One region of the Enterococcus sp. AZ170 genome, then DNA from elsewhere that is predicted to be linked to it. Evidence: riboswitches for the same ligand, from Rfam matches in the RefSeq annotation. Region 1 holds a riboswitch; each other region holds the start of a gene.

Region 1 (8,202 bases):
ATGCTCTCGGAGAAGCTGGAACGTTTCAAATTTCTTTAAATGTTTACGGTCAAACAGAAAAGCCCTGCTCGAGATGTGGGACACCGATTAAAAAAATCAAGGTTGCTCAACGAGGAACGCATTTTTGTCCAAAATGTCAAACCTTGAAAGTGAGGAATTGATGGATGGGTCTGATATTAGGTTTAACTGGAGGTATTGCTACAGGGAAAAGTACGGTTGTTAATGTATTTAAAAATTTAGGTTTCCCCATCGTGGATGCGGATATTATAGCAAGAGAAGTTGTTGAGCCTGGAAGCATCGGACTGGCTGAGATTGTTTCGGTTTTTGGAACAAATATTATCAATTCTGATGGTTCATTAAACAGAAAAAAGCTAGGTGTACTTATATTTTCCGATGCACAAAAAAGAAAAATACTCAATAAAATTCTGTCTCCATGTATAAAAGAAAGAATCTTAGCTGAAATCGAATCAAAAAAAGATAAAGCATCGTTAATAATCGTTGATATACCATTACTTTATGAAGGCGGTTATGACAAATTTGTCGATCAAGTGGCTGTCGTGTATATTCCAGAAAAGCTCCAGTTACTTCGCTTGATGAAAAGAGATCATCTAAGTGAAAATGAAGCTTTGCAACGAATCCAAAGCCAATTATCGATTGAAGAAAAGAAAAAAAATGCGGATATTGTTTTTGATAATCAAGAAAATATTGAAAAAACAAAAAAGTTAATTGAAGCATGGGTTTCTGAAAAAAACTTTTAAGTAGATGATAAGTCCTCTATCTATTTTATGTTTTTTTTAAATAGCAGTAATTATAAAGCGATGAATAAATCTTATTGTCGCTTTTTTTGATTTTTTTAATAAAAAAAGAAAAATGAATATGTTTTATATTGGAATTTTCATTATTTATTCCAACTCTTTCTTTTTGAATACCAGGATTAAATGAGCATTAATTTCTCGTGGAACTATTACTAGATGTATGGCTTCTCAAGCATTTCATGTTATAATATAGATACGTAAATAATGTATATTATAAAATATAAGATAAACGAGGTGAACACTATGCGTTGTCCAAGATGTCATCATAATAATTCTCGAGTGATCGATAGTCGTCAAGCAGATGATGGACGTGCAATTCGTCGTCGCAGAGAATGTGAAAATTGCAATTACCGTTTTACAACCTTCGAACGAATTGAAGCGGCGCCATTGTTAGTCATCAAGAAAAATGGGGATCGAGAAGAATTTAATAGAGAGAAAGTTTTACGCGGATTGATTCGCTCTGCTGAAAAACGACCTGTTGCTATGGAACAAATGGAGCAAATCGTCGATAATGTTGAAAATCGAGTACGTAGTTTAGGTGAAAACGAAGTCTCAACGACGTTAGTCGGAGAATATGTTATGGAAGATTTAGTTAATCTAGATGAGATTGCTTATATTCGATTTGCCAGTGTTTACCGTCAGTTCAAAGATATGAGTGTATTCCTAAAAGAATTGCAGGATATCGTAGACAAAGCGAAATCATCAAGTGACGATGCAACAAATGAATAAGGAGGTCTTTCCTTGAAAGACAATTGGAAAGAAGTCCATCCTAAAAGTATATTTCAAGCGGCGATTGCTTGTTCGCTTTCTAATCAGGAACAAGAGATATTGACCCTTTTATACCAACCTATTATCGGTGTGGATGCCTTTGGTTTATATCTAACACTGTTATCTGAAGCTGAAAAAACTGGGATTAGTGAGTCGCTGTTTCACGCAGAATTGATTACGATAATGGATAAGAGTATTAAACAAATTCAATTGGCTAGAAAGAAATTAGAAGGCATTGGTTTATTAAGTACTTTTGTAAAAAATGATGCTGAACTGGGGACTTTGTTTTTATATCGTTTGAACCATCCTGAAACAGCAGAACGTTTTTTTAAAGATGAAGTATTATCGCTAACACTTTTAAACAGTGTAGGTCAGCGGAAATTAGATAAATTATTTGATCGGTTCAAACCAAAGTTCATTAATTTGAACGGTTTTGAAGAAATTTCGGTAGGCTTTAAAGATGCTTATCTATTTAAAGAAGAACAAATTGTGGCACAAAGCAACCAATTAAGTCAAATGGAGCAAGCTTTTGAGGATCCCCGTCCAGCACAGAAAATAAGTGCAGTCAGTGAACAATTTGATTGGTCCTATTTTATACAAGGAATCGAAAAACTGGGTATCAAATTACCAGATAATCATGTTGGTTTTAAAGAAGAAGTTTTTGTTTTTCATAATTTATTTGGAATTACAGAACTAGACATGATCGATTTCTGTTCTAAATCATTTGACTATTATACAGGAAAAATTGACACAAAAGAATTTGAGCGTGCGGTCTATAGGACCTATGATCCTGATAAAAAACAAAAACCAAGTCAGTTTCAAAAAAATGAGACAGTTGATTTATCAGCTGAAGATCAACAAACATACCGTTACAATTCATTAAAAATGAATGGCTTTTCAATGCAAGATATTCAGATGATCATGGACAGTGAGAACAATTTTCCGCTAAACTATTTGGAAGCATTGAAAAATGAGCGTGGCGGCTATACGACTCCACAAGAACGCTCTTTAGTTAAATATTTAGTCAGCAAATCAGGCTTGCCAAACAGTGTGATCAATGTCTTGATCAACTATGTTTATAATATTCAAAAGCAACCAACATTGAAAGCCGATTATGTGAATCGAATCGCAAACGAATGGGCTCAAAGTGGCATTTTTTCTCCAGAAAAAGCAATTGATCATGTACGAGAAATTGCTAAAAAAGGCAAAGAACAAAAGCAAACAAGACAGCGCTATGGTCAAAATAATCGACCAATTCGCCAAGAAACATTACCAGATTGGGTTGACAATCCAGTTGAGGAGCAAAAATTATCTAAAGAAGAGCAGGCGCGATTGGATAAAGAAATACAAGATTTCTTAAGCAAAGGAGGCGATAATTAATGGAAGATGTAGGGAAAGAAATGTCAAAAATCATTCAAAACAGAGACATGAACGAACGGTACAATGAGTTAGTTGAAGTTGTATTGAAAGATACGGATGTTCAACAATTTATTCAGGAAAATCGTGAACGTTTGTCAGATGATGATATTCGAAAAAGTTATTCAAAACTATATGAATTTGTTCAAGAAAAACGTAAATATAATTTGAATGATCCAACAATGATCGCACCTGGATATGAGCCAAAACTAACCTTGAATTTCCATTATATCGATGTCACTTATGTGCCGACAGAAGCTCTGATTGCCAAGCAAAAAGAAGATGAAATTCGTAAACGAGTTCGGGCCATGGATATGCCAAAGGATGTGCGAGAAGCGAACCTAAGTAGATTTGATACAGCATCTCAAGGTCGTGCTCAAGCGATGGCCGAAACAATGAAATTTCTAAATGATTACACTTCTAATCCAAAAGAATTTCATAAAGGACTTTATTTACAAGGGACATTTGGTGTAGGGAAATCTTTTCTACTAGGTGCAATTGCCAACAGCTTAGCTGAACGGGGATTCGTTACAACGATTGTTCATTTTCCAACCTTTACTGTCGAAATGAAACAAGCAATCGGCAAAGATATGGTAGGCCCAAAATTGGATGCCGTTAAAAAGTCCCCTGTTTTGATGATTGATGATTTAGGTGCGGAATCAATGACGTCTTGGATTCGAGATGATGTGCTTAGTGTGATTTTACAATATCGGATGCAAGAACAATTAGTGACTTTTTTTTCATCGAATCTAAATTTAAAGGATTTAGAAAAGCACTTGACCGTGACTCAGCGTGGGGAACAAGAGCCGTTGAAGGCTCGTCGAATCATGGAGCGGATTCGTTATTTAGCACAAGAAATTACGATGTCAGGCAATGACCGGAGAAATGGTTAAAGGTGGTCAGACTACTACAGCTTTTATGGAAGCCATGTGGTTGAGATGTAACTCGAAGAGTTCTGTCTCAATCATTTTTTATTTTTTAAGAGAACTAAGGATGATATTAGACTGGAATCAAAAATATAGCTTATAATTAGATATCAATAATGGAGGGATATCCTATGAAAAAAATCACATTAGCAGTGCTAACTATCATTACATTGATTTCTTTAGGAGCATGTACGAAAAATAACCATGATTCTGCAAAAGGAAGTGAAGAAACATCTATGAGTAGTAAACAAAATCAAGTGACAGATGAAACATCTCATAACGTGGAACAAGAACAAGCAAAATCAGTATTTATAGCCACTTTAATGGAAGATGCTAGGAGAAACGAGACGGTAGACAAATCTCTACGTTTGGTTTTAAATGAAGTTGAAGTAATTGAAGATCCAGAAAAAATAATCGGTATGATGAAAAATGATGGCGTAATCTTAAATGTATCAGATGAACAATTGGCAGATGGTATTACTGAAAATGATTTGAAAAAGGGAGATAAAATTCAATTTACCTTAGTTGGTTTACCTGCCATGACAATGTCGATCCCACCTCAAGTAGTTGGTAATTCAGTAGTCAAAGTTGAAAAAAATTAATCTATCAAAAATCACTGTTAAAAACGCACTATTCAAGTATTTTTTGACAGTGATTTTTTGATTTTGTAGTGAAACGATCATTGCTTATTCAAAAAATAAACGAAAAAACATTGACATTTGTTTTGTGATGGTGGTATAGTTCTTTCTGTAAGACAACTAAATAGATTTGTTAGGTGAGGCTCCTATACAAACATAGGCTACTGCCCAAAAACATCGAGAGATGCCAATGGGTAGAACAGGGATTGTCGATTACAAGGCTTTTCATAAGGTAGCTAAAAGCTCTGCTTTTTACGTTGTATAGTGCCAAAACTCAACGATTAGATCATGCAGGCTTTTTTTTGTACGCCTATTTATGACCTTCCGCTGAGTTTTTGGCGGAAGGTTTTTTGCTGTGAAACACTGCGATTGCCATTGGCAGAGCAGATGTTGAACAGTACTTGTCGATCGAAGAGAGAGAAGTGCCCGACGTACTGAAACCCAACGATTGCCATTAGCAGAGCAGATGTTGAACAGTACTTGTCGATCGAAGAGAGGGACGTAACGAGCTGAAAACAAACAAACCGAAGAAAGGAGAAAGCCTATGCATTTTTAATTAATATTGTTGCGAGTATCTTTGCAGGAATGATCATCGGTGCGGAAAGACAATGGCGAAAAAAGTTGGCTGGTATGAGAACGATGACTTTGGTAACGTTTGGTTCATGTCAGTTCGTTTCGCTATCATCGCTGATTCAAGATGACAATAGTCCAACACGAATTGCGGCTCAAGTCGTCAGTGGTATTGGGTTTCTTGCCGGGGGAGTGATTTTACGAGAAGGATTTAGCGTAACTGGCATCAATACCGCAGCAACATTATGGTGTTCAGCAGCTGTGGGCAGTATGATTGGTGCTGGATTTGTAACAGAAGGCGTAGTTTGTGCTGTTATCTTAATGTTAGTGAACATCCTGTTGAGAAATTTATCTTTCAAAATAGATGATTATACAGTTCAAAGAGAAGACGATCAAACAGAGACAATTCATTATCTTTCTGTTATTGCTAGTAACAGCAGTGAAGTCATGCTTAGAACTGAGATTATCCAGTTGTTAGATAAGTACTGTCTAACATTCACTAAATTTTCTTGTACAGATTTAGCTGGAAAAAAAGTCCGGTTGTTTTTGGAAATTGAGGCTACAAGAAATGGTAGTCTAGCAATCAATACGATTATTTCTGAGTTGTCTCAGCTTTCAGAAGTTATAGAAATCAATCAAATGACTAACTAAAAGAACGGAGGAATCAAGATGGTAAAACAGTGATGGTTAAAATTATCAATTGGAATAGTGAAGCCTATTGGGCAGGAGTCCAATTAAGAAACGAATTGCTTAAGTCTAGTGCTGGTAAAGAATGGATCAAAGAGTTGCCTTTGAACGAAGAAAAAGATATTCATATGACAGCTATGATCGAAGGAAATGTTGTGGGAACATTAATTCTTTCAAAAAAGAGTAGAACAATAGGGCAAATCAAACAAGTAGCTATTAATGAAGTGCATCAAGGCTTTGGTATTGGAAAAAAATTACTTGAATTTGCTGAAAAAGTAGCAGAACTTATGGGGTGCCAAATCATAATTCTAAACGGGCGTATGCAGGCTTGGGGTTTTTATGAACATTTTGGATATCAAAGTATAGGACAAGCCTATAATGACGGAAATGTCGTCTTAAAAACATTTGAGAAAAGAATCTACACTAATAAGAAAATCGAATTATTTAAATTTATTAGATATATAACGCTAAAGGAGATGGAAACAAATGGATGACAGTAGTCAGATGATCAAGGACCTTTGTAAAAAGAACCCTGTTTTTAAAGAAGATAAGTTTATTATTGTCTATTTGTTTCTAGGGCAGTTCAGAAACTTACTCCGATAAGCATACCTCTTTTTCCATTGGTCCGATTCTTAAAAGATTGAATATCTGAGCATTGAGATAACTTAAATCGCTATGCGATCATCTATTATCTCATTGGTAAGAGTTTAGAAAGAAGGAAAAACAAATGGAAAAAAGAATAACATTAACTAAAGAAAAGAACCAATCTTATGAATATTTTGCAAGAAATTCAGCAGAAAATATCGTAACCTATTTCAATTCTTCAAAGCGAGGACTAACACATCAACAAGCAGTCTTATCGAGAGAAACGTTTGGGGAAAACATTATCTCACATGGTAAAAAAACGCCTCTGATTGTTCAAATAATCAAAGCTTATTTTACACCCTTCACAATCGTTTTACTCACGTTGGCAATCATCTCATTTATCACTGATTATGTGATTGCACCACCTGAAGATCGTGATCTCATCGGTGTCTTGATTATTTTAGCAATGGTTTTGATCAGTGGTACAATGACACTAATTCAATCGGTTAAATCAAATCAAGCGGCTGAAAAATTGAACAATTTGGTCAAGGTTACAGCCACTGTTGTTCGTAGAAAACAGACAGTAGAGCTTCCAATCGAAGAAATTGTTTGCGGTGATATCATAAAATTATCAGCAGGAGATATGATTCCAGCCGATATTCGTTTAACGAAAACGAAAGATTTATTCGTTTCACAATCAGCTATGACAGGGGAAAGTTACCCTGTAGAAAAAAGAGCAGACTATAAACTAAAAGCAGGCAGTTCAGAAACAGAATATGAAAATATTGTATTTATGGGCAGTAATGTAATTAGTGGTAGTGCTGAAGGTATAGTTGTTTCTGTGGGAGATGATACACTTTTTGGTAAAGTGGCGCAAGATGTTTCTGATAAAAATCCTCAAACGAATTTTGAATTAGGTATTAGTAAAACTTCGTGGTTATTGATTCGTTTTATGTTAGTCATGGCACCAGCTGTTTTTTTAATCAATGGTTTAACAAAAGGAGATTGGTTTGACGCCTTTCTTTTCGGGTTATCAGTAGCAGTTGGACTAACACCTGAAATGTTGCCAATGATCGTGACAACCAATCTTGTCAAAGGGGCTTCAAGAATGGCCAAAAAAGGAACGATCATAAAAAATCTAAATGCTATTCAAAATTTTGGTGCAATCGATGTTTTGTGTACAGATAAAACAGGAACATTAACGCAAGATAAAATTATCTTAGAATATCATTTAGATTGTGATGGAAAAGAAGACAATCGCGTATTACGCCATGCTTTTTTTAATAGTTATTATCAAACTGGATTGAAAAATTTAATGGATGTCGCTATTATTGATGCAGCAAAAACTGAACTTTCAATCGATTCCTCTGAGTATCGAAAAGTAGATGAAATTCCTTTTGATTTTAAACGTCGTCGTATGAGTGTCGTGATTGAAGACAATACTGGAAAAACGCAAATGATCACAAAGGGTGCTGTTGAAGAAATGCTGGAAATTTCTAGCTATGTTGACTATCAAGGCGTAGTAACACCTTTAACAGAAGAGCTGAAAAAAGAGCTATTAAAAACAGTTGAAGAATTAAACGAGGACGGTTTACGTGTACTTGCTGTTTCCCAAAAAACAAATCCTGCAACAATCGATGAATTTTCTGTCTCAGATGAAAATGAAATGGTTTTGATCGGCTATCTTGCCTTTCTTGATCCACCCAAAGAGACGACTAAAGTTGCATTAGAAGCACTAAAAAATCACGGAGTAGGGGTCAAAGTCTTAACCGGTGATAATGCATTAGTAACAAAATC
Region 2 (8,202 bases), 610 kb from region 1:
AGATCGCAATAATTGGCGAAAACTCCTCAGAAATAGCAGGTGTTTCAACTGGAGTGGATTGGGACCGGGAATACCCAAACGGCACCGATCTTACGAATTTAGTCGGAAAAGTATCTTCTCAAAAAGCTGGTTTACCAGCTGAAGAAGCTGATGAGTATATCGCAAAAGGTTATGAATTAAATGATCGGGTAGGGACTAGTTATTTAGAGAAACAATATGAAGACGTTCTTCAAGGTCAAAAAGCGATATCAGAAGTAACACTGGATAGTAATGGTAAAATCGTTACACAAACACCTGTATCAGAAGGTAAAAAAGGTGAAAATTTGAAATTAACGATCGATATGGCGTTTCAGGCTAAAATAGAAGAAGTAGTGCGGGAGCAATATCAACAACTATTAGCAACTGGAAATGCTGCTTATTCAGACGGTGCCTACGTTGTTGTTATGAACCCGAAAACTGGAGCTGTTATGGCGATGGTAGCATTAGATCGTGATGTGGCCACGAATGAAGTGACCTCTAATCCACTAGCCACAATCAACAAAGCTTTTGAGCCTGGATCTGTGGTAAAAGGTGCCACGATTTCAGCTGGTTATGAACAAGGTGTGATCAGTGGAAATGATGTACTGATCGATGAGCCATTACAAATTTATGGAAGTGAACAAAAGTCATCTGTATTTAACAAAACCCTAGGGAACCAAATACCACTTAATGCAGAACAAGCATTAGAATATTCATCGAACGCGTACATGATGAAATTAGTCTTGAAAATGATGAACACAGATTATCAATACAATATGGTTTTACCTTACAAAACAGGGGATCCAACATTATTTAATGTGTTGCGTAAGACATTTGGTGAATATGGAATGGGTGTTTCTACGGGCATCGATTTACCAGGGGAAGAGACTGGTTTATCTAATACAGCTTTTGATACTGACGCAGCACCTATGCCAGGACATTTACTCGATTTATCCTTTGGGCAATATGACACGTATACAGCAATGCAGTTGGCGCAATATGCTGCAACAGTCGCAAACGGTGGTACTCGGATTGCGCCACATGTCGTTGAAGGTATTTATGATAACAAGTCAGATGGAACACTCGGTGATTTAAAAGAAGAAATGAAACCAAAGGAATTAAATAAAGTTGATATTAGTGCAGAACAAATGAACATTATTCAAAAAGGTTTCTATGATGTAGTACACGGGACAGGTGTCTTTACGACAGGTCGGTATATGCAAGGAGCAGCCCTTGATATTGCTGCTAAAACTGGTACTGCTGAGACTAATGTGGGAGAACATGTTACAGTGAATAGTAACGTTGTCGCTTATGCCCCAGCAGATGATCCAGAGATTGCTGTGAGTGTCATTTTACCTCATTTAACTAGCGAAAGTACTAGACCAAACCAATCAATGGTCACAGCGATCGTCAATGCTTACGCTGAATATAAAGCACAATAAGATTTGTAAAGTAGTTTTCCTTTACAAATTTCGTCAAAAGGGTAGAAATTCGTAGATAAACATGATATGATATTTGAGGCTAAGAAATTCTTAGAAATACGAAATTAGATATAGGAGGGAAAACACATGCGCGTAAACATTACTTTAGAATGTACTTCTTGTAAAGAACGTAACTATCTTACAAGCAAAAATAAACGTAACAATCCTGATCGTTTGGAAAAACAAAAATATTGCCCACGTGAAAGAAAAGTTACTTTACACCGTGAAACTAAATAAGGTTTTTAACCTAAAAGCTTTGAATCCATATATAACAGGATTCAAAGCTTTTTTATTATTACTTTTATAGTAAAAAGGAAGAAAATATAAAAATAAACTTTTCTTTATGATAGAATTTATTTATACTGTTAATGATATGATTTGTTATTTAATGATTCCATCTCAAGAAATATTTAAGTTCTTGCTGATGTTTATGCAATGTCATTTATAGTGCAATGAGATCATGGTTTTGTTGGAGGAGTTTTTATATGAAAAAGAGTTTATTGGTCCTTGGTCTGCTATTTGTATTTCATCCTACTATTTGCTATGGAGAAGAAATTGGTGAGTTTACTCCTGAATTGAATTTTCAGGCTTCCTTTGATTTGACGAGTCGATATGCTCGAAAACAAATTCTAAATGGGGAGACAACAAGAATTAAGGCAAAGAAAGATGGCGTTTATTTGGAGTTTCCTTTTGAACATAGCCCGTATATGAGTTTTGCACGTTTTGTATTAAATGGGCCAGTTCATATTTATAGTGGTTTTATTGAAACTATTTTTTATCGAGAGAATATTAAAATCAGAGATATGTATTATGAGAATAACCCTGTTAAAACAGATAAAATTGGTCTTTACTCAACCGATCTCTGTTTTACTTCTGAAGAAGGCACGATTTATCATTATAAGAATGTGCCATACATTGTTTTCAGTGATAAACCTACTGTCTTTTTTTCAGAGATAAATTTTGCTAAAGAAAATTCTATAATATCTGGTGAAATCAAAATGCCAGCATCTAAAAATACCTATCAAATCGAACTTTTTTATACAGATAATGATGAATATCATTATCAAGAAACTTCTGCTGATAGAGAGGGCAATTTTATGTTCAAGTTAAATAGAGAAGCAATTGAAGGCAAACTGTATTTGCGGGCAAGTGATGGATTAGGTAATTATGCAGATGCATGTGATATTGAACGGCAAGGGCGTACGACCTATCAAGTTTTGCCAGAAAATTTAAAAGTGATTGAGGCGAGTTATAAGAAGATGAAAAAGGAGAAGTCTCTCTTAGCACTGGTTAAGATTATTTTCCTTAGATTTTTAGGAATATTTGTTACTATTTTAATATTATTACGCTTAAGAGTTATTTTAAAAAGGCATAGAAGAAAAAAATATAATAAAAACAGATGATATAATTTTTTCGAATAAACAAAAGGTGATGGTCTATTTTAGTTTGAGGTGTATACTTAGATAAATAAATGAGTACATTTTTAGGAGTGAGTAGGATGAAAATTAGTATTAGACATCGCTATATCAAAAAAATTCCATTACTGGAAGTTGTTTTAGAAGAGAAGAAAAGTGATGCTTTACCACTTGTCATTTATTATCACGGCTGGCAGTCAGCAAAAGAGTTATCTCTGACTCAAGCTAGGAAGTTGGCAAGAAAAGGAATCCGTGTGATTTTACCTGATGCAATGAATCATGGGGAACGAAAATCGGGCCCTATTTCATCGATTCCTTCAGTGACATTTTGGTCTAGTATTCAATACAATATTATTGAATTTGTTCAGTTAGTGCGTCATTTTGAGAAACAAAAGCTGATCGAAGATGGAAAAATTGGCGTAGGTGGTGTGTCAATGGGAGGGATCACAACCAGTGCTTTATTGACTCAGCATCCAGAAATCAGTGTTGCTGCTTGTATGATGGGGACACCAGCGCCTTTGCGTTATGTTGAACGGGTAATGGAGCGTTCAGTTGAAATGGATTTTTTTGTGCCGCAAGATTTACCCCTATTACTTAGTTGGGTAGTAAATTATGATCTTTCAAAAGCACCTGAAAAGCTGGCACAACGTCCTGTCCTATTTTGGCATGGAACGGATGACCCTAAAATTCCTTATGAAGATACAGCGGACTTTTATCAAATGATTGAAGCGGAACCTTATGCTGAAAATAGTCAGTTTATTGTAGGTGAAGGTGAGGGGCATTTGGTCAAGGGAGAAATGATGGATGTCGTAGCAGCATTTTTTGAAAGAGAATTAAAAAAGTAATAGGAAGACCTTGTGTTTTAGAAGTGCACACATCTTATTGAGAGAAGAAGATGTCGATTAAATTTCTAAGAAAATGTGCTCGAGTATGGCAGCTCCTATAAGTTACTTTTTTTTACGGTTTAATTGTATGTAGTAGATTACCTATATTTATACAAAAGAAATATAAAATAACTATAAATGATTTGATCGTTATAATGACCTGAATATATGGATTTTTGTAGGAATTTATCACTTTACTTTGTCGTATTAAATAGCAAAGTGGAAAAACTAAATTTGTTTTTCATGATGTCTTCATCTTTGATATAATAGTCAAAGAAGGAATAGAAGCTGTAGGAGAGGAGCAGTAAAAATGAAAAAAGCAACAATTACTAAAACAGTTGATTTATTAGACGGAGGTTGTAATGTTTGCGGGATAATTGAAAATGAAAACTATACATTAATAATAGATGAAAAGTCTATTCTGTTAGATGAGCTGACTGTCAATTCACTTGTTACTGCGATTGCCTTAAATAATGGTTATAAACGAGAATATGAGATAGACGTTCTCGATGATTATACGTTATATAAAAAAGAGGATTATCAAGTCAGAATGAAAGAGGAGTATGATTTTTTAACCTATGCAAACGAAACAATCAAAATTGAAACAAAAGATCAAATTTTAGATAAAAAGGAATTAATCACAAAGGTGAATGAAATAACGACTAGACTTTTTGGAATCGAAGAGTTAATGCTTTGTTTTTAGAAGAGGTTTAGTATAGTAAGAGCAAATATTGTTTAGATAAAGAGAGTTACAAATGTCGGCTTACGTTAAAGAGAGCGAGCAGAAACAAGAATTTTCTTATCTTTGAGCGCTAAAACGCCTCTTCCTAAAGTAGGCATTTTTGAAAAGAGCCCAAGAATAAAATCTGCTGCTCGCTTTTTGATCAATTTAATTGGAAATAGTCAGATGTTGTTAATTTTTCAAAGCGTTCTTGCGAGTCAGCTGCTTCTTCATCATGATCGTAAACTAATACTTTAAAATCAGCTGCTTTAGGAATACGTTCAAAGGTGTCGCTATCAACTAGCAAAATGAGTTGTTGACTAATCCATTCAAGAACCATTTCAATGGCTTGTGGATCTTCCACCCAATCATCGAATAGGTGAAGAGAAGCAAATTGTTGGTCTTCATCCCAATCCTTTGCATTATATTTCATCTCTTGTAATTGTTGGTCAGTGTATCCTTTAGTTGCATAATAGTCAGTTGTGTCTTGCCAAAGCTCAACAGTATTAAGGTATACGTTGATTTCGCCTTCTTCATGAATATTACAAACTAAGGCAAATGCATAGTAGGTTTCATCAGAATGATCGAGTAAAAAGTTATCGATACTATCTGTTAAAAAATTAAAAAAGAATGCTTGTTGTTTTTCTAAAAAATTTTCCATGGTATCCTCCAAGTATCTGTCTTTTAAACATTGAAACAGATAACGCAAAGAATGTCTATCTAAAATTTGAATTTAAAGAGGATAAACGAATTTTTAAGAAAGGGTAAAGATTACTCTTAAAAAAAATTTATTCTTCTAGCCCCCAGCTACGTTGTAGCAATGATAACGGGGTAGCGGACTTATTATCCTAAAGGTTTCAGGTAGAATTTAATTTGACTTTGTGATTGGATACGCTTATAGTTTAAAATGAATTAAATACTTGTTAGGTGAGGCTCCTATATAAACACAGGCTACTGCTCAGAAATGTCGAAAGACTGGCACGGGTAGGACAAAATTCGTCGAATTAAGGCGTGTTTCAAAGTAGCTAAAAGCAATGCTTTTTACGTTATATAGTGCTAAAACTCCACGAAGAGATGATCTAGGTAATTTGTCGATACATGTTGTTTGTCATGTGTTTAAGAGACTGTAATCTAATCCCTTCGCTGAGTTTTCTTGGTGAAGTTTTTTTCTTTTAGTCAAGAAAATAGTTGAGCTAGCCCATCTAACGCTGATGTCTAGAAAGGAATGTACAATGAAAAAATCTGTAAAAATAATGATCATTAGCTTGCTATCGGTTTTGCTAATCGTTGTGAGTGCAGGCTGTTATGCAGCAGTATCATTTCAAACAGCCAAAGAAGAGAGTGAAGCAAAACTACCTACTAAAAACCAAAATTTTACTGGTGACGAACAAACAAGTGATAAGGAATTAACCGTGATGATCGTTGGGAATGATTCTAGAGATGATGATGAAGATCAAGGTCGTTCGGATACCTTGATGGTCGCACATTATGATGGAAAAACGAAGCAACCCAAATTGATTTCAATCATGAGAGATAGCTATGTAACATTTCCCGATGGTGGACAAGACAAGATCAATGCAGCTTATGCATATGGCGGGGCTCAAATGACCAAGGATGTACTAAAAAATAATTTTGATTTACCAATCAATTATTATGTGGTCATGGATTTTAAAGAGTTCAGTGATATTATTGATGAGCTTTATCCTAAGGGTGTCACGATCGAAGCTGAAAAAGATATCAATTTAGATGGTGTGGATATTTTTAAAGGTGAGCAAACATTACATGGTAATAGTTTATTGCAGTATGCGCGTTTTAGGATGGATGAAGAAGGCGATTTCGGCCGTATCAGACGTCAGCAGCAAGTGATGGATGCGCTAGTTGAACAATCAAAGGATTTGATTCCGATTTGGGAATTGCCTCAAGTAGCAGGGAAAATGGTTGGGAAAATCGATACGAATGTACCGACCAGCCTTTTGATCGATTTAGCAAAAGATTTTTTAACTGGCAAGGTTAAACCTTTAAAATCATTATCCGTTCCAGTCGAAGGATCATGGCAATTTAACGATTATACAGATTCTGGCAGCGTGATCGAGTTAGATGAACAGCAAAATGCTGAAGCGATCAAAGCGTTTATGAAAGACAATTAACACATAGCTGGAAAATTAAAATGACCTGTTGACTCTGGAGTAGAATAGAGCAAACAGGTCATTTTTTATTAAAAAATCAACACAAATCAGCGTATGTCTATACGTTTAGGTCAAGCGTATGCTATCCTTTAAGAAAACGTTTTACTTATACAGAAAGAAGGTCTTATTGTGAAAATCGTCATCATTGGGGCTTCTTTTGCAGGAGTGTCGGCCGCTGTGGCAATCAGAAAAAAACACCCTGCAGCTGAAATTCATTTAATTGAAAAGCAAGCAACGATTGGCTATCTACCTGGCGGCATCAATCTTTATTTTAATGAAACGATCGATCCTATTGAAAAAGCGCAATTTATTTCGGAGCAACAACTAGAAGAATGGGGCATTTCTTTACTACTAAGTGCAAAAGTAATTAGCATAGATTCAAAACAACATATTGTTAAATACATGGAAAAAGAAAAAGAATGTGTGATGTCGTTCGATAAATTAATTTTAGCAACAGGTTCTAGTCAATGGGCTCAGAATATTCCGGGGAGTGATTCGGAGAAAGTGTTAAAATATAAATTTTTATCTGGTGTGTTAAAGGCGATTGAGCAATTACAAAACAGTGATAAAGTAGCCGTAATCGGTGGGGGACAAATTGGCGGAGAAGCGGCAGATACGCTTTTAAAGATGGGTAAAGCAGTTCATCTTTTTGAGCGTATGGATTACTTATTGTTTAAATATTTTGATGAAGAAATGATTAGACCGGTCCAAGAAGAAATGACCAACCGCGGTGTCGTGTTTCATTTCGATGAAACTGTTGCAAAGATAACAGATGGAGATGAGGGGCTTATGATCGAAACCAAAAAATCCCAGTTGTTATGTGATAGTGCAATTTTTGCCATGAATGTGCGCCCAGACTTAGCTTATTTGGATGGTCAGATTAAAATGCATACGGATCAGACAGTTTTTGTGGATGAGTACTTACAAACTTCTCATGTGGATATTTTTGCAATAGGCGACTGCATTCAGGTACCTTATAGTCTGTCAGATGAGTCCTTTTATATTCCCTTAGTCAACAATGCAGTTAGGACAGGATTAGTCGTGGCTGAAAATCTAATGCAACCTACAAGACCATTTGTTGGTTCGATTCGAACGATTGGAACAAAACTTGTTGATTATTACATAGCAAGTACTGGACTGACGGAAGCAGAAGGTTCTTTTCATGATCAGCCTATTTCTACAGCACATGTACAGCAAAAAGGTTCGTTATTTTCGGGAAGTGAAACGATTTACGGAAAAATTATTTTTGAAAAGGAAAGTCACAAGGTTTTAGGGGCACAGCTGGTTTCAAAAGCCGATATATTAGAGAAAATCAATACGTTAGCAATGAGTATTCAAATGGAGCAAACACTTGAGGAACTTTATCAGAAAGATTTTTTATATCATCCTTATTATTCAAATGTTCTCGATATCACGAATCAGTTAGGCTTAGAAGGTTTGTGGAGTGAAGCGGATGAAAATTGAAGAATTATTAGATAAAAAAGAAGCAAGAGAAGT
Region 3 (8,202 bases), 610 kb from region 1:
GCGCTTGTCTTTAATTTGATGCTCAAAATCCATGCCGTAACCAAAATCATATACATGACCTAGTTCATCTTTGTAGCAAATCATGTCAAATGGAACATCTTCTTGTTGTTGTTCAACCGTTTCCATATTTTTAGGCATCTGAAACGGCAATAATCCGGAAGGCGTAGCCTCACCACTCAAAACACTCAATATCGCTTGTGTTTGGACACCAAAATCTGCGATAATTCCATCCACAAGCTGCTCGAATTCTTTCACTATTGTGGGATTTTTCATCAGGAGAGAAACGACAATCGGTAAGTCTGGAAAATCTTTTCTTATTGTCATAATCGTTTCAATATCTTGATTGTTAGCTGCTGTATTGCTTTTATCAAAATAGGAACGGTCTTCACCAGCCAAACTTTCTTTCCGAGCGTATTTAGCAGTATAAGGTAAATATTGTAAGCTAATCGGCAAATAGCCATTTCCCTCAGCGTCACTAGCATAACCAACTGTTTTCGGTGAGTCTAAGAAAACAAGCACAACATCCGCTTTATCTGGAGATTCTACTACTTGAAAATACTTTTCTACGATAGCAGGATTAACCGGTTTTTTTTCACAAGCAGGCTGAACATTACCAAACCAATCTGAGGATTCACCAATTTTTTGTTTAGGAATATACACTTTTGTTTGTTTTTTTAACGGCAACAAGTGATGTTTATTTTTTAGTAAAACTAAAGATTTTTGCTGTGCCTTGTAGCCACGTTCCATAAATTCAGGATTACCTACTATTTCTTCTGATCGCTTCGGTATCAAATAGGGATTTTCAAATAGACCTGTTTGAAAAATATTTTTCAATATTCGACGAGCTGAGATACGAAATCTTTCTTTCATCACTTGCTCGCTATGTTCAGCGATACCTAATTCATAAGCAGCCAAAACCGGCGCTATCTCATTATTTCCACCGAACTGATCAACACCTGCTGCCAATGCTTTATAATGACGTTCTTCCACCGTTAAGCTTTCTACGCCCCAGCTTTTTCCACCAATAAATTGATCTAATTTGACCGCGTCTGCTGTAATCGACCAATCTGTACAAACAACTCCGTCATACGCATACTTTTTACGCAATAAATCATTGATGATATATTCACTAAATCCATTTCCGACATCTTCGTGATTTTTTTGATCTTGATCATAAGAAATTGTGTAATAAGGCATCACAGCAGAAGCTTTTTTGGTTCCTGCTTCTAGATCAAATGCACCATGAAGAAATGGTTTTAAATGTTCACTAAAATTATTACCAGGATAAACTGCATATTTACCATAACCATAATGACCATCACGACCAGCTTCACCGCTTCCGCCACCAGGCCAGTGCTTGACCATTGCATTGACGCTTTCACTGCCCCAGCCATCCGTTTCATATTCAGTTGTTTGAAAACCATCACAATAAGCTTTAGCCAAATCGGTGACTAATTTGACCCCTTCTCCAAATGTTCCAGAAAAACGCATCCAGCGTGGCTCTGTCGCTAAATCAATTTGCGGAGATAAGGCAGTTGTGATGCCAAGTGCCCTGTATTCTTGACTTGCGACTTCACCAAATTGCTTTACCAAGCCAGGATCGAATGTTGCAGCTAAGCCCAATTGCTCTGGCCATTTTGAAATATCCCCACCAGCACCTGCATTAAATTCTGTATCAGCACTAGTGCTATGTCTTGGATCTGAGCTGACGTTTACTGGAATACCCAAATCTAAACTTTCAGCCATTGCTTGTAAATTATTCGACCACTCAGCAGCAATTTGAGGAGCATCCACCAGAGTTAATAAGACATGACGAATATGATCTTTTTCTAAAAATTCTTTTTGCTGATCCGTTAAATTCGCAATAGATCCGCTATAATGATCTAGCGATTTTCCGTCATACGTTCCTGAGAACATTTCCACAAAATGATTCTGACTTTTAGAAACCGTTTGATGCCTACTATACAACATTAATCCAGCAATCTGATCGATCGTCAATTTTGCAGTTAAATCTTCAATTCTCTCCTCAAGCGGCAAGCGCCAATCTTCATAAGGATCTAAAAGTCCATTCTTATTTAAATCTTTAAAAGCAAAACCATCTTCTTCTATCAAAGTAACACCTGAAGCCGTTGAATAACCCAGAGTTGCACCATTTTCATTCTCGACCAGTATCCAATTTCCTTGAGAAGTCTTTTTGTAGCCCATTTATTTTTCCCCATTTCATTATGCCGTAAACGCATTCTTTCACTTCTTTCTATCTTACAATAAATGTTAACCCGATGCGATGTCTATTTGGGATTTTATTTGCTTCTGTTTTACAAACGTGTGTATTTTGTCTGTATATGTTTAAGAAAATGTAAAGAAATGACCATTAAACTTTTCCAAATCAAAATCATATAAAAGTAGAACCTTATCAGATAAGTGAAAACCGTGCCCTTAATGGTTAAAGTGCTATTTTAGCTTAGATAAAATAACACCTGTCAGCATATTTCACAACGTTTTATTATAAAAAATTTAATATTCACTTTATTGACTTTAGTCAAGATCTTCACTATATTTAAGGCGATCTGAATAACTTGTTAGGTGAGGCTCCTATGAAAACACAGGCTACTGCTCAAAAATGTCGAAAGACAGGCATGGGTAGGACAGGAATTGTCGAATTAAGGCTTTTCACAAAGTAGCTAAAAGCTCAGCTTTTTACGTTTCATAGTGCTAAAACTCAACGATGAGAATGATGAAAAGCTCTATTTGTGCTGCAATCAATCCACCTTCGCTGAGTTAGTTAAGCGAAGGTTTTTTGTTTTAATAAATAAGGTATTTCTCAGCTTTTTAATTAGCAGGAGGTGAATAAGCAGAGATATCAACGTTTTTTTGATATAAAGCTGTTAATACCTTTTATATGTAGCACAACTATCTTTTTATACCGACATCTAAGTCGATTTCCTAATGCACACTTTATTTGATGATCAATTAAAATGATTAGCGAGGAATAAAAAATGAAACTAGTGAACAAAATCGTAATTTGTACGCTGCTTTGTATTGTTCTCCTTTTTGCAGCAATCGGCAGTTACACTGTAATCAGCTTCCATAATGGAAAAAAAGCAGCACAATCTCAAGTAAATCCTACGAAAAACAAAGATTTTTCCGGTGATCAACAAACAAATATGAAAGAAATCACCATTATGCTGATTGGTGATGATGGTCGTGAAGATGATGAAGATGGCGGTCGAGCAGATACGCTGATGGTCGCTCATTATAATAGCGAGACCAAACAACCAAAACTTGTTTCGATCATGAGGGATTCTTATGTCAAAATCCCAGAATATGGTTTAGAGAAAATCAATGCCGCTTATGCGTTTGGTGGAGCAGAGTTAACTAGAAAAGTCCTTAACGATTCTTTCGGCTTACCGATCAATTATTACATTTCAGCCGACTTTAATAATTTTATCCGTTTGATCAATGAGCTTTATCCTAAAGGAATCGAAATTGATGCAGAAAAAGATATTAATTTAGACAATGTTGATATCAAAAAAGGTATCCAAGTCATGGATGGTAATACGTTGTTACAGTATGCTCGTTTTAGAATGGATGAAGAAGGAGATTTTGGTCGAGTGAGGAGGCAGCAGCAAGTGATGGATGCATTAGCAAAGCAGTCTAAAAATGCCGTTTCGTTCTTACAATTACCTAAAATTGCTGGTGAAGCTGTTGGCTACTTGGATACAAACATTCCAGCAGATGTCCTTGTCGATTTAGCAAAAGATTTTCTAACTGGTAAAGTCAAAAATCTAGAGACCCTTTCCATCCCAGTCTCAGGTAGCTGGGCGTTTAATGATTATACCGAAGCTGGCAGTGTCTTGGAAATTGACGAGGAACAAAATCAACTTGCCATTCACGATTTTTTGAATGATGGAGCAAAAAGATGAAACGGCTTAGCAGACCATCCAAACTACAGTATCTAGATTTTTATATTTTGCTTCCGTATCTGATTCTTTGTATCATCGGCATTTTAATGGTTTACAGTTCTAGCTCTTATCACTTGTTAGACAGTGAGTTAGGCACTGCTAGTAAAGCCATCAAGCAAACCATGTATTTCCTTTTTAGTTTACTTTGCATGAGTATTGTTTATCGGATTCACTTAAATGTACTGCGCAAACCTAAACTATTATTCATGTTACTTTTTCTCACCTTTCTTTCAATCGCTGCTTTGCCATTGATTGGAACTACTGTAGGTGGAGCAAAACGGTGGATCAATTTAGGTGTCCTTTTATTTCAACCCTCTGAATTAGTCCCGTTGATCCTAGTTCTTTATCTAGCAGCAAACTTAGCCAAAGATAATGTTTTACGTCCTTTCACAATCAAAAATCACAAACGATCCCTTATGGTGTCGCTTTTCTTTATGTGTTTTGTTGCGATTCAACCCAATATAGCTGGGGCATCAATGATTTTCATTCTGGTTTTAACCTTATTTTTATCCAGCGGGCTATCCCCACTATTTATGTCATTGGCTTTGATCAGTTTTATGGCACTCAAACGTTTGGGAACTGTTCTTTTATTAGCCATACCAAAAAACTGGATGCCGCAAAAATTTAGTTATCTCGTCACACGTTTTGAAGTGATGCAAAACCCTTTCATCGATCCTACAGGTAAAGGGTTTCAAACGTCAAATGCTTATTACGCTATACACAACGGCGGATTTTTCGGGCGTGGTTTAGGTAATAGTATTCAGAAAAAAGGCTTTTTACCTGCAGCAGATACAGATTTTATCTTTGCTATTTGTATTGAAGAATTGGGCCTGATTGTTTCTTTAGGTATTTTATTTTTGGTTTTCTTTATTGTGGGTCGTTTATTTTTGTTAGCAATAAAGTCAAAAACTCTTTATTATTCTTATCTTTATATTGGCTGCGGTACGCTGCTTTGTCTGCAAGTTTCTGTGAATGTCGGTAGTCTTTTAGGCTACATTCCAATGACCGGTCTGACCTTCCCTTTTATTAGTTACGGCGGCTCTAGTTTGCTGATATTAAGCGTGACACTCGGACTAGCTTTAAATGCACGCGCCACAGAAATCAGAGAGACATTCCAAGCACAAGGAGGGACAACATGAAACGAGCCTTGCCTTCTAAAAGGGAACCTGTAAATTATGCATTACTTTTACCTGTTTTTCTTCTAATCTTAGTTGGGTTTATTGCACAATACGGTGCATTTCAAGCTGACCCAACGGTGGATTCTGTATTTCCTTTATTGAAAAAACAACTTTTATGGACAATATTGGGCATTCTTTCAATGTTTGCCACAATGTTTATTCCAATTAACTATTTATGGAAATTGACCCCTGTCTTTTACAGTCTCTCTTTGCTTTTAATGAGCTTACTGATAAAATTTCATGATCCCGTTATGGCCGCTGCTACAGGTACCAAGCGTTGGATTCGTTTAGGTCCTTTTTCATTTCAACCATCAGAATTCATGAAACTTGGCTATATTTTAATGCTAGCCTACATTATTACCAAAAAAAGACAACAAACACAAACGTCCTCTATTCTAAAAGATGATTTCCGTTTATTAGGCGCAATGAGTCTGGTTAGTTTACCAATATTGGCATTAATGTTTTATCAAAAAGATTTTGGAACAAGTTTAGTCTTTGTCTCCATTTTTTTAGGCATGGTTGTCGTTTCTGGCTGTTCGTGGAAAATTTTAACAGTTGGATTCGCTGGGCTAAGCATCGTTGGGATTAGCGGAATTCTACTGGTTTTAACTGAACAAGGTCAAAAACTACTTTCTTATCTCCATTTTAAACCTTATCAATTTAATCGAATCCACGCTTGGCTTAATCCCTTTGAATACGCTGATTCTATTTCTTTTCAGCAAGCGCGCGGACTGACAGCGATCGGTTCTGGTGAATTAGTCGGAAAAGGACTGACAAATTTGCAAGTTTATGTACCAGTTAGGGAATCGGATATGATTTTTACAGTGATTGGAGAAGCTTACGGCTTTCTTGGAACTTGTTTATTGATTTTACTTTTCTTCTATTTGATTTATCAAATGCTGATCTGTACGTTACACGCTAAGCGAGAGTTTTATGCTTATATTACAACAGGAGTGATCATGTATTTCTTGTTCCATATTCTTGAAAATATTGGCTCTAATATTGGTTTGCTGCCCTTAACTGGTATCCCACTGCCTTTTATCAGCCAAGGCGGAACTGCTTATTTAGCTAATTTCATTGGAATTGGGTTGATTCTTTCCATGTATTATCAAAAAGAAAAAAATGAAATCGAGACTTGATTATTATGCAGAAAAGAGCTGAAACTCGATACCGAATTTCAGCTCTTTGTTTTAGAGAAAAAACAACGCAACCATTTAATTATGATTTACTTGGTTATTTTTCAATGTCTCAATCAATTCCCTTGCCTCTTTAAGTGTTGTTGCTCTAGAATCTGTTGAGGGATTGTCTTCCCGAATTGTATTGCCGCTTTCATCTTTAACAATCGCTGCGGGTTCTCCGTTATCAGGACCACTAATAAAACTATACCCATCACTTTCTTGAATTGCTAATACTTTAAAATCATCATCATCAAAATCTAAATCCTTTTTGAACATCTCAAAATCCCCAGTTTTTTCTACTTCTTCTTTGATAGCTTGTAAAGTAAAATTAGCTGCTCCTTTATTGTTCTTTGGCTTTTCGTCCGTAGTATCTTTTACTTTCTTATATGCCATCGGTTTACTTTCCCCTGTCATTTCAGCATTAGTTGTGCCTCGGTTAAGGATTATCGTTCCGTCTGCTTTTAAATCAATCATATAGGCCGTTTCATCATTTTTGTTTTCAAATCTGAAATAGCTGCTATTTTTTTCTGATTTTTTTTCGATAAATTCTGTCACGGTCTCCTCTTCACCAGCATATTGAATCGTTAATCCATCATCGTTTTGTTTGATAGATACTTGATCACCAATTGCTGCTTCATCTAAACACGCCCACAGTCCAACAAGTGACGTGTAATCCTTTTGGGAAATACTTACTTGTTCTTTTTCAGAAGTAGTCCGTGTATCATTGGAAGAATCGATAGATGGATTCGTTTTTTTATCCAAAGAACAACCTGTCAGTGTAATTATTAAGAACGTACTGAATAAGATAATCATTTTTTTCATAGTGAAACTCCTTTTTTATCTGGGTATCCCTCATTAGGATAGAGCCTTTTTTGATTTTATCATCCTTTACTTAGCCGTAATAATATCGACTCGTTCAGCTAGAATCCAGCCATTTAATCCATAAGAGGACGTGAGTACATGATAATGTAAGGAAGAATTTTTTATCTGTACTTCTAACTCTTGTAATGAATCGTACATTATTGGCCATGCATATCTTTGCCCTTGGATTAGCAACTCCTTATTCTCGCTAAAGAAATTTTCTATTGGTCTTTTCTCCAAATCAAAGAAGATACTATACGGCATTTCTTCGTAAAATCTATAGCAAAAAACATCATAAAATATGAGCTGTTTTTTGTCTTGATTATAAGATATATCCAATATTATTGTATTCTTTTTGAAATCAACACGGTAGCTCTCTATTTCATAGTCATGAATTGAATGCATTTATTTCTTCACCATCTACTTTTAGGTTTTATATTATTTATAAATATTTACAATAAAATCATGTGTAACTATCCTTGCTTAATTGAATCTATTGATTCACAGTCCTTTGAATCAGATTTTAAGAATTTATTTCTATCTTCTGTTTTTTTATATTTTCTTATTCAGTTTAACATATACTGAATAAAATATGAATATGAGGAAATGATTAAAGGAAACTATGAATATATGTAGAATTACTTTTGAATTGTTTTTCTTTAGATTCGTTGGTAAAATAAAAAAGCTGAACCCCTATGTCTCAAGGGTTCAGCTCACTTTTTAACTCTATTCTTCTTCTTCCGCCATGAATGTATTGAAAACTTCTTCAATCATATCCCATTCAGCGTCTGTTTCGATTTGTTGTAATTCGCCTTCTGTTCCTTCGTTGTTTTCGATGTAAGCATATGCTTGTAATTCAACATCTTCTTCCTCTGGAACGCCAGCTGGATATAGCAGTACGTAATTTTTACCAAATTCTTCTTGTCCATCGACGGTTAAAAGAATTTCGTATAGTGTTTCGTTGCCTTGTTCATCAACCAGCGTGATGTGTTCATGTCCTTCGTGATCGTGGTTATGCTCTTC
Region 4 (8,202 bases), 780 kb from region 1:
TGAAATAAAGCTTTCGATATCCGCTTTTGTCACACGTCCGCCTTTTCCAGTTGGTGCAACTTGTGTAATATCTACATCTTTTTCACGAGCAAATTGACGTACTGATGGCATCGCCAACACACGTTTGTTTGGATCAGCCGCTGCTACAACACCTGTTGATGCTGCTGGAGCTGGTGCTGCTTGTTCAGTTTGAGCAGGCGCACTTGCTGCTGGCGCTGCTGAACTTGATGCAGAATTATGTCCTGGTGCATCGATTTCGATCAATACATCCCCAACATTTGCTACCGTACCTTCTGGTACTACGATGTTTTTAACTGTTCCTGTAACGGGTGAAGGAATTTCTTCAACAGATTTGTCATTTTGAACTTCCAATAAAGTATCATCTTCGTTGATTGTATCGCCAGATTTAACGAACCATTTTACGATTTCGCCTTCTGCAATACCCTCACCGATATCTGGTAATTTAAATTGGAACACACCCCCATTACTGTCTGTTGCAGGTGCTGCTGGAACAGCTGCTGGTTGTGCAGGTGTTTGTTCTTGAGCTGGAGCTGCTGGTGCAGCATCATTTTCAGGATGTCCAGGTGCATCGATTTCAATCAATACATCTCCAACATTTGCTACAGTGCCTTCTGGTACTACGATAGATTTAACTGTTCCTGTAACGGGAGATGGAATCTCTTCTACAGATTTATCGTTTTGAACTTCTAATAATGTATCATCTTCATTGATGGTGTCTCCTGCTTTAACGAACCATTTTACGATTTCGCCTTCTGCAATCCCTTCACCAATATCTGGTAATTTAAATTGATAAGCCATTTTTTAAGCCTTCCCTTCCTTTATCGTATCTGTCTAACTAGTCATTTACTGAAAATAACAGCGCTAAATTTCCACGTGATAAGCTATCACGTGAAAATCAAGGCACGTTTTTAAAGTAAGATTTGTTTAGTCTCTAATTAAAATTCTGCGATTTCTCTAGCTTTCGCTTCGATATCTTTAGCATTTGGCAACCAAATGTTTTCTGCTTGTCCAAATGGGAAGATTGTATCTGGAGCAGATACACGGCCAATTGGCGCTTCTAGTGATAAAACCGCACGTTCAGAAATTTCAGAAACAACCATAGCGCCAACGCCAGCTTGTTTTTGTGCTTCTTGAACTACGACTACACGACCAGTTTTTTCAACTGATTTGATGATTGTTTCAACATCTAAAGGAGCGACAGTACGTAAGTCAATGATTTCAACAGAAATATTGTCTTTTGCTAAGTTGTCAGCGGCTTTGATTGCTTCACGAACCATTGCACCGTAAGTAATGATAGAAATATCAGTACCCTCACGAGTCACAGCTGCTTTATCTAATGGCACTTCATATGCTTCATCCGGCACTTCCTCACGGAATGAACGGTATAATTTCATATGCTCTAAGTAAACAACAGGGTCATTGCTTCTGATTGCAGAAATCAATAGTCCTTTTGCATCATATGGATTTGATGGAATAACCACACGGATACCAGGAGATTGAGCAATCAATCCTTCTAAATTATCTGAGTGAAGTTCTGGTGTATGCACACCACCACCAAATGGCGCACGAACAGTAATAGGCATGTTACGTGTTCCACCCATACGGTAACGAGTACGAGCCATTTGACCAACGATTTCGTCAAATACTTCAAATACGAATCCAAAGAATTGGATTTCAGGAACTGGACGGTATCCTTCTAATGCTAAACCAAAAGCTAAACCACCGATTCCAGATTCTGCTAAAGGAGTATCGAAGACACGGTCTTCACCAAATTTTTCTTGTAACCCTTCAGTTGCACGGAAAACTCCGCCGTTTTTACCAACGTCTTCACCAAAGACCAAGACGTTTTCGTCTTTCTCTATTTCAAGAGCTAAGGCATCTGTAATTGCTTGGATCATTGTTTTTTGTGCCATGATTATTTCGACTCCTTCGCTTCGTAGAATGCAATTTGTTCTTTAATATTTTGTGGTTGAACTTCAAACATATTTTTCAAGAAATCAGATACTTTTTGTTTTGGAACTTTATCTGCTTCTGCAATTGCTACTTTGATTTCTTCTTTAGTTTTTTCGATTACTTCGTTTTCTTTTTCTTCAGACCATAAGCCTTTGTCTTCTAGATATTTGCGGAAACGAACTAGTGGATCTTTTTGTACCCATTCGTCATCCATATCTTTCGAACGGTAACGAGTTGGATCATCACCGGATAATGTATGTGGACCATAACGGTAAGTTAGCGTTTCGATTAAAACAGGACCATTGCCATTTGCAGACCATTCACGTGCTTCTTTTGCGATTGCATAAACTGCTAATGGATCCATTCCATCAACGACGATCCCTGGAATTCCTGCTGCTACTGCCTTTTGAGCTAATGTTTTAGCTGCTGTTTGTTTTTCACGAGGTGTTGAAATCGCAAAACCATTGTTTTGGATGATGAACACGCCGTTTGCATGATATGCTCCTGCAAAGTTGATTGCTTCATAGAAATCACCTTGTGAAGAACCGCCATCACCTGTATAAGTGAAGACAACGTTTTTCTTGCCGCGTTTTTTCATTCCTAAAGCAACTCCTGCTGCTTGGATGTATTGCGCACCAATGATGATTTGTGGTGGTAGAGCATTTAATTCTGGTGCATAGTGGTTACCTGCTACATGTCCACGAGACCATAAAAATGCTTCTGTTAAAGGTAAGCCGTGTTGAACTAATTGAGGTACATCACGGTAACCTGGTAATAGGTAATCTTCTTTTTCCATCGCAAATTGACTTGCTAGCTGACTTGCTTCTTGCCCAGCAGTTGGGGCGAAGAATCCTAGACGACCTTGACGGTTCAACGCAGTTGAGCGTTGGTCTAATACACGTGACCAAACCATACGAGTCATTAATTCTACTAATTCGTCATCTGATAAATCCGGTACAGCATCTTCGTTTACGATTTTCCCATCTTTATCTAAAATTTGAAATGTTGGGAAATCAGCGTCGACTTTTTCCATAAGTGCCTTAAAGTCAATAGGTTTTTGTTTCTTTGCCTTTGCCATTTTGTCACACAATCCTCTCTGTTACGTTTCTTTTTTTCGTAAAAAGTAAAACAGCGTTAAAAACTGTATTACTTTTTATCGACTACACTTACAAATTATCACTAAACAGGTAAAAGAGCAAGTAAAAAGTGAGCATTTCTTTAAATTTGATTAAAATACTTGAAACCTTTCGTATCAAAGGTTAGTGATTAAAATCACAAACAAGAAACCGTTTTACAAATCACCTTCCTAATCATATCCTTTGACAACAGGCTGTTATAGTCATCTTGTCCGTTGTTATGCTACAGCAAATTTACAAGTTAGAAATTATTTGCTGAAAAATGAACAAACATTTCCAAAACAAAAAAAATAGAACAAAGACAAAAATTTAGTTATTTTGTCTTTGTTCTATAAAAAACGAATATTAGTAATTAAAAAATAATTTTTCTTCATTCATTACGAATGACAGCTTCGATCGCAGAGAAATTTTTCGGTATTTCTAGATAAGCATTTTGCTTTAAATGAACGAATCAAAATCTTGATTTCATCAAAATCACTCATAAAAAAAACGAAATCTATTTTTTTCTAAATCAAATCCACTCTTTTGTAAGATGGATATAGATCCGTTTCGCAACTTCGACTGTGATCAAATATAGTACAATGATCAAAATGAACCAGCCCCAATAATTAGCTGGAAGTTTCACAAAGTCGAAAACTTCCCGAATTGGTGTCAAGACAATCAATAAGCCTAACCCTACCGCTCCTATACTGGAAAGAATCACAGCAGGTGAAGCAATACTTTGAATAAATGGTAATTTTCTTGTCCGAACCATTTGAACAACCAATGTTTGACTAACTAATCCGACCACAAACCAACCTGTTTGGAACAAATGTTGGCTACCAATCGTATTCGCACTGAAAACAAACCACATCACAAGATAGGTCATAATATCAAAAATACTACTTACAGGTCCAATGCATAAGGTAAATTTCATCAAGCCGTTTGTTTCCCAGCGGACAGGTTTTAATAAATCTTCTTCATCAACATTATCCCAAGGAATGGCCAATTGCGCGATATCATAAATCAAATTTTGAATCAACAATTGAATGGAAAGCATTGGTAGAAATGGTAAAAAAGCACTTGCAATCAATATCGAGAAAACATTCCCAAAGTTAGAACTGATTGTAATTTTAATATATTTCATCATATTACTAAAAACTTTACGTCCCTCAATCACACCGTCTTCTAAAACATTCAAACTTTTTTCCAACAGAATAATTGAACTAGCGTCTTTCGTAATATCAGCTGCTGTATCAACTGAGATTCCTACATCTGCTTTACGAAGTGCTGGTGCATCATTAATTCCATCTCCCATGAAACCGACTGTGTGACCATTTCCTTGCAGTGTTTCAATAATTCGAGACTTTTGCATCGGGTTTAATTTAGCAAATAAATTAGTTTTTTCGACTTCGTCTTTCATTTGTTCATCCGACATATTATCAATATCAGAACCAAGTACGACATGAGACACTTCGATTCCTACATCGCTACAAACTTTCTTAGCAACGATATCATTATCGCCTGTTAAAACTTTTACATTCACACCATGTTCGTGTAAGGACTTGATTGCCGTGATCGCTGATTTTTTCGCTGGGTCCAAAAAGCCCATAAAACCGATCAGCGTCATTCCTTGCTCATCTTCCACACTATAAATGGCTTCACTATGCACGTCTTTTTTCACCGCTACGGCTAAAGCGCGCATACCTTGTTCATTCATACGAATATTGACTTCACGCATTCTTTTTTGTAATTCAGGTGTTAACGGTACGATCTCCCCGTTGATTTCAGCATGTGTACAAACAGCTTCCATCTCTTCTACCGCACCTTTAGTGATCATAAATTGATGACCATCTGCATTGACCACCACCGTTAAACGACGACGAGAAAAGTCAAACGGAATTTCATCTAGTTTTGTCACGGAATGATACGGACTTTGATTCTTATTTTCCTCATAAAAGTTGATTACAGCGATGTCCATCAAATTTTTCCAACCCGTTTGATAATGAGAATTTAGAAAAGCCATATCTAGAACTTGATCATTAAGTTGTCCTAGCGGATCTAAATGTTGAACCAAAACAACTTTGTCTTCTGTAATCGTTCCGGTTTTGTCCGTACAAAGAATATCCATACTCCCTAGATTTTGAATAGAAGGCAACTCTTTCACAATGACTTTATGTTTGGATAAACTTAATGCCCCTTTTGCTAGGTTACTCGTTACAATCATTGGCAACATTTCAGGTGTTAATCCAACAGCGACTGCAATTGCGAAGAAAAACGCTTCGCCCCATTCACCTTTTGTAATGCCGTTGATCAAAAAGACGATTGGAAACAGAATCATCACCATTCTTAGTAAAAATTTACTAACTTTTGTCAAGCCAATATCAAATGATGTTTTTCCACGTTGTGTTGTCGCATTTTTAGCAATATCACCGAAGAATGTATTTTGTCCAGTCTTCAAAATGATTGCTTTACCTTGTCCACTCAATACATCCGTTCCCATAAAAATCAAATCCTGCATATCTAAAGCAGAAACTGATTCTGAATTCTTATCAATACCTGCATCCACAAATTTTTCGACTGGCATTGATTCACCAGTCAAAGAAGATTGATTGATAAAGAGATCCTTTGTCCATATTAGTACGGCATCCGCTGGAATCATATCACCTGTTGCAAGTGTTACAATGTCTCCAGGTACAACTTCGTCCATCGGAATTTCTTTTGTTTGACCCGCACGCGTTACAGCTGTTGTATTTTCGATGAGTTCTTTTAGATTCAGACTTGCTTTTTGGGAACGATACTCTTGAATAAAGGCAATAATAACACTAGCTAAAATCATGATTCCCATCACAAGTGCTGCTTCAAAATCTTTGGTTACAGCTGAAACGACCATTAATAAAGCTAAGACATAAACAAATGGGTCTTTGAATGCTTCTAAAAACATAATAATTGCAGGTGTTGGTTTTTGTGCGGACACTTCATTTGGTCCATATTCTTCTAAACGATTTTTGGCATCTTCTTCTGATAGCCCTTTTTCTGATGTACGAAGTTCCATCATCAATTCACGTTCAGAAAGCATTGCTAATTTTCTTAATTCTTGGTCTTTTGTTGTTTTCTTCATTTCGGTCATTTTTTTATTCATCATTTTCTTTTCCTCCTTTACTTCATCTTATCGAGGAGAGAAAAAATCATTTCATTTCCATCGTTTCTAAGATGAAGGCTACATTTCGTTTGTTTTTGGTCTGACTGGGGTCTTCCATGAGCCTCTTCCTCTCTTTTGGTTTATTTTGGAACGATAGATTTTTTGTTAGGCGGGAATCTTGTTCTCTTGAGTTCTGCTCTTGCTACTGTTTAACATCTGTCTTCTTTCAATCTGCTTGTTTCTTTTTGCGGAACTTCGCTCCCTTTGGTCGCCAAGTACTGTTCATCATCAGCTCTGGCGAAGCCAGTACGTTTTCCTGTTCTTAGACTTTTTGCTTACTAGTTTCTGTTTTCCTTCTGCCTGCTTGTTTCTTTTTGCGGAACTTCGCTCCCTTTGGTCGCCAAGTACTGTTCATCATCAGCTCTGGCGAAGCCAGTCGCTGTGATTCACAGCAAAAACGCACACTCAACAATAGAGTGTGCGTAAAATAGCAACTTAAATAAAAGTTTCTCTATCGTTGAGCTTTAGCACTAAAGGGCGTAGATAATTTCTTATCAGCTACGTTATGAATAACCTTCACGATCATTCCTGTTCAACCAACTAAGAGTCTCTCGATTCTTTCGCGGCAGCAGCATGTGTCCAAATAGGAGCCTCACCTAACAATTATTCAGTTCTGAATCCTTATCTATCATAGTTTATCTTGTTACAATTGTCAAAAGAAAAAGACATAAAATAAAAAGACATCACTTTTACTAACTAGCCAAGCTCTCCTCTTCCTTGAGAGATTTCTATTCTTGAGAAATTTGCTAATTTTAATTCTTCATCGGATAGATTTTCAACAAGATCGTAAACCCGTTACCAAGCTCAAGAAACTGAGCATCTGCCATCTGTTTGGACTCTGAAAATAATATATTCTCAGCTTCATTCACTTTTAATGTCAAAATCAGCTCTGATAGATAGCTTTATATCGGTACCGAGTAGTTTTCTCCAGTTCCTTCATCTGTCACTACAAGAATTGGCATGACTTGAACGTCTGACACTTTTTTTAAAGGGGTAAACACTACAGCTTTGACCTAGATCCTAGTCAGTAAAAATTAGAATAAAGTAGCAATCAAATGATAGTTGTTTTCAATTATTCAACTTCTGTCATATCTTCAATATATTTATATACTTGTTGGCCAGCGATCCCGCCTTCACCAACAGCTGTTGTGATTTGACGTAATGTTTTTTCACGAACATCTCCAATAGCAAAAACACCAGGCATACTTGTCTTCATATCTTGATCTGTTTCGATCCAGCCTTCGGCATTTGTCAAACCAGATTTTTTAAATGGTTCAGTCAACGGATCTAGACCAACATAGATAAAGACGCCATCTGCTGGAATTTCTTTGACTTCATCCGTCAAGACATTTCTTAATTTGCCACCCGTTACAACCATGTCATTTCCAACAATTTCTTCTAATACGGTATTCCATTCAAAAGAAATTTTTTCATTGGCAAAGGCACGATCCTGAATGATTTTTTGAGCACGTAGTTCATCACGACGATGTACGATCACAACTTCTGAAGCAAACTGTGTTAAATAAATCGCCTCTTCAACTGCTGAATCACCGCCACCGATCACTAATAAGCGTCTATTACGGAAAAATGCGCCATCACAAACGGCACAATACGATACACCACGACCAGCAAATTCTTCTTCTCCCTTAACACCTAACTTACGATGCTCACAACCTGTCGCGATAATCACTGTTTTTGCTTGATAGGTTTTATCATCACAAATTACTTCTTTATAAGAGCCTTGATCTTTAATATCCATCACAATGCCATACGCATTTTCAGTACCGAATTTTTCAACATTTTCATACATCTTATAAGCTAGCTCTGGTCCCATGATCGAGTCAAAGCCTGGATAGTTTTCAACCTCAGCAGTATTATTCATTTGCCCACCTGGAGCACCGCGTTCAATCA

What was found. Region 1 has a riboswitch for magnesium ahead of IGJ55_RS09675 (MgtC/SapB family protein). Riboswitches for the same ligand answer to the same signal wherever they lie in the genome.
Region 2: another riboswitch for magnesium. It lies ahead of IGJ55_RS12610 (LCP family protein); the one in region 1 lies ahead of IGJ55_RS09675 (MgtC/SapB family protein).
Region 3: another riboswitch for magnesium. It lies ahead of IGJ55_RS06735 (LCP family protein); the one in region 1 lies ahead of IGJ55_RS09675 (MgtC/SapB family protein).
Region 4: another riboswitch for magnesium. It lies ahead of mgtA (magnesium-translocating P-type ATPase); the one in region 1 lies ahead of IGJ55_RS09675 (MgtC/SapB family protein).

The regions. Positions count from the first base shown of each region.
Region 1 covers NZ_CP172947.1:2,003,074-2,011,275, reverse strand. The annotation lists gene mutM (DNA-formamidopyrimidine glycosylase) at 1-161, shown strand, start outside; gene coaE (dephospho-CoA kinase) at 165-758, shown strand; gene nrdR (transcriptional regulator NrdR) at 1,059-1,544, shown strand; gene IGJ55_RS09690 (replication initiation and membrane attachment family protein) at 1,557-2,963, shown strand; gene dnaI (primosomal protein DnaI) at 2,963-3,892, shown strand; gene IGJ55_RS09680 (hypothetical protein) at 4,057-4,527, shown strand; M-box (ykoK) riboswitch at 4,686-4,856, shown strand; gene IGJ55_RS09675 (MgtC/SapB family protein) at 5,119-5,784, shown strand; gene IGJ55_RS09670 (GNAT family N-acetyltransferase) at 5,817-6,314, shown strand; gene mgtA (magnesium-translocating P-type ATPase) at 6,548-8,202, shown strand, end outside.
Region 2 covers NZ_CP172947.1:2,610,883-2,619,084, reverse strand. The annotation lists gene IGJ55_RS12640 (penicillin-binding transpeptidase domain-containing protein) at 1-1,460, shown strand, start outside; gene rpmG (50S ribosomal protein L33) at 1,587-1,736, shown strand; gene IGJ55_RS12630 (hypothetical protein) at 1,985-2,902, shown strand; gene IGJ55_RS12625 (alpha/beta fold hydrolase) at 2,998-3,759, shown strand; gene IGJ55_RS12620 (DUF4809 family protein) at 4,109-4,501, shown strand; gene IGJ55_RS12615 (DUF4303 domain-containing protein) at 4,683-5,180, opposite strand; M-box (ykoK) riboswitch at 5,432-5,601, shown strand; gene IGJ55_RS12610 (LCP family protein) at 5,752-6,666, shown strand; gene IGJ55_RS12605 (FAD-dependent oxidoreductase) at 6,835-8,169, shown strand; gene IGJ55_RS12600 (helix-turn-helix domain-containing protein) at 8,159-8,202, shown strand, end outside.
Region 3 covers NZ_CP172947.1:1,392,757-1,400,958, reverse strand. The annotation lists gene IGJ55_RS06740 (glycoside hydrolase family 3 N-terminal domain-containing protein) at 1-2,205, opposite strand, end outside; M-box (ykoK) riboswitch at 2,569-2,738, shown strand; gene IGJ55_RS06735 (LCP family protein) at 2,997-3,923, shown strand; gene IGJ55_RS06730 (FtsW/RodA/SpoVE family cell cycle protein) at 3,920-5,101, shown strand; gene IGJ55_RS06725 (FtsW/RodA/SpoVE family cell cycle protein) at 5,098-6,279, shown strand; gene IGJ55_RS06720 (hypothetical protein) at 6,355-7,140, opposite strand; gene IGJ55_RS06715 (hypothetical protein) at 7,207-7,584, opposite strand; gene IGJ55_RS06710 (DUF1292 domain-containing protein) at 7,906-8,202, opposite strand, start outside.
Region 4 covers NZ_CP172947.1:1,223,263-1,231,464, reverse strand. The annotation lists gene IGJ55_RS05950 (dihydrolipoyllysine-residue acetyltransferase) at 1-819, opposite strand, end outside; gene IGJ55_RS05945 (alpha-ketoacid dehydrogenase subunit beta) at 957-1,934, opposite strand; gene pdhA (pyruvate dehydrogenase (acetyl-transferring) E1 component subunit alpha) at 1,937-3,052, opposite strand; partial or broken gene mgtA (magnesium-translocating P-type ATPase) at 3,622-6,246, opposite strand; M-box (ykoK) riboswitch at 6,734-6,902, opposite strand; gene trxB (thioredoxin-disulfide reductase) at 7,364-8,202, opposite strand, start outside.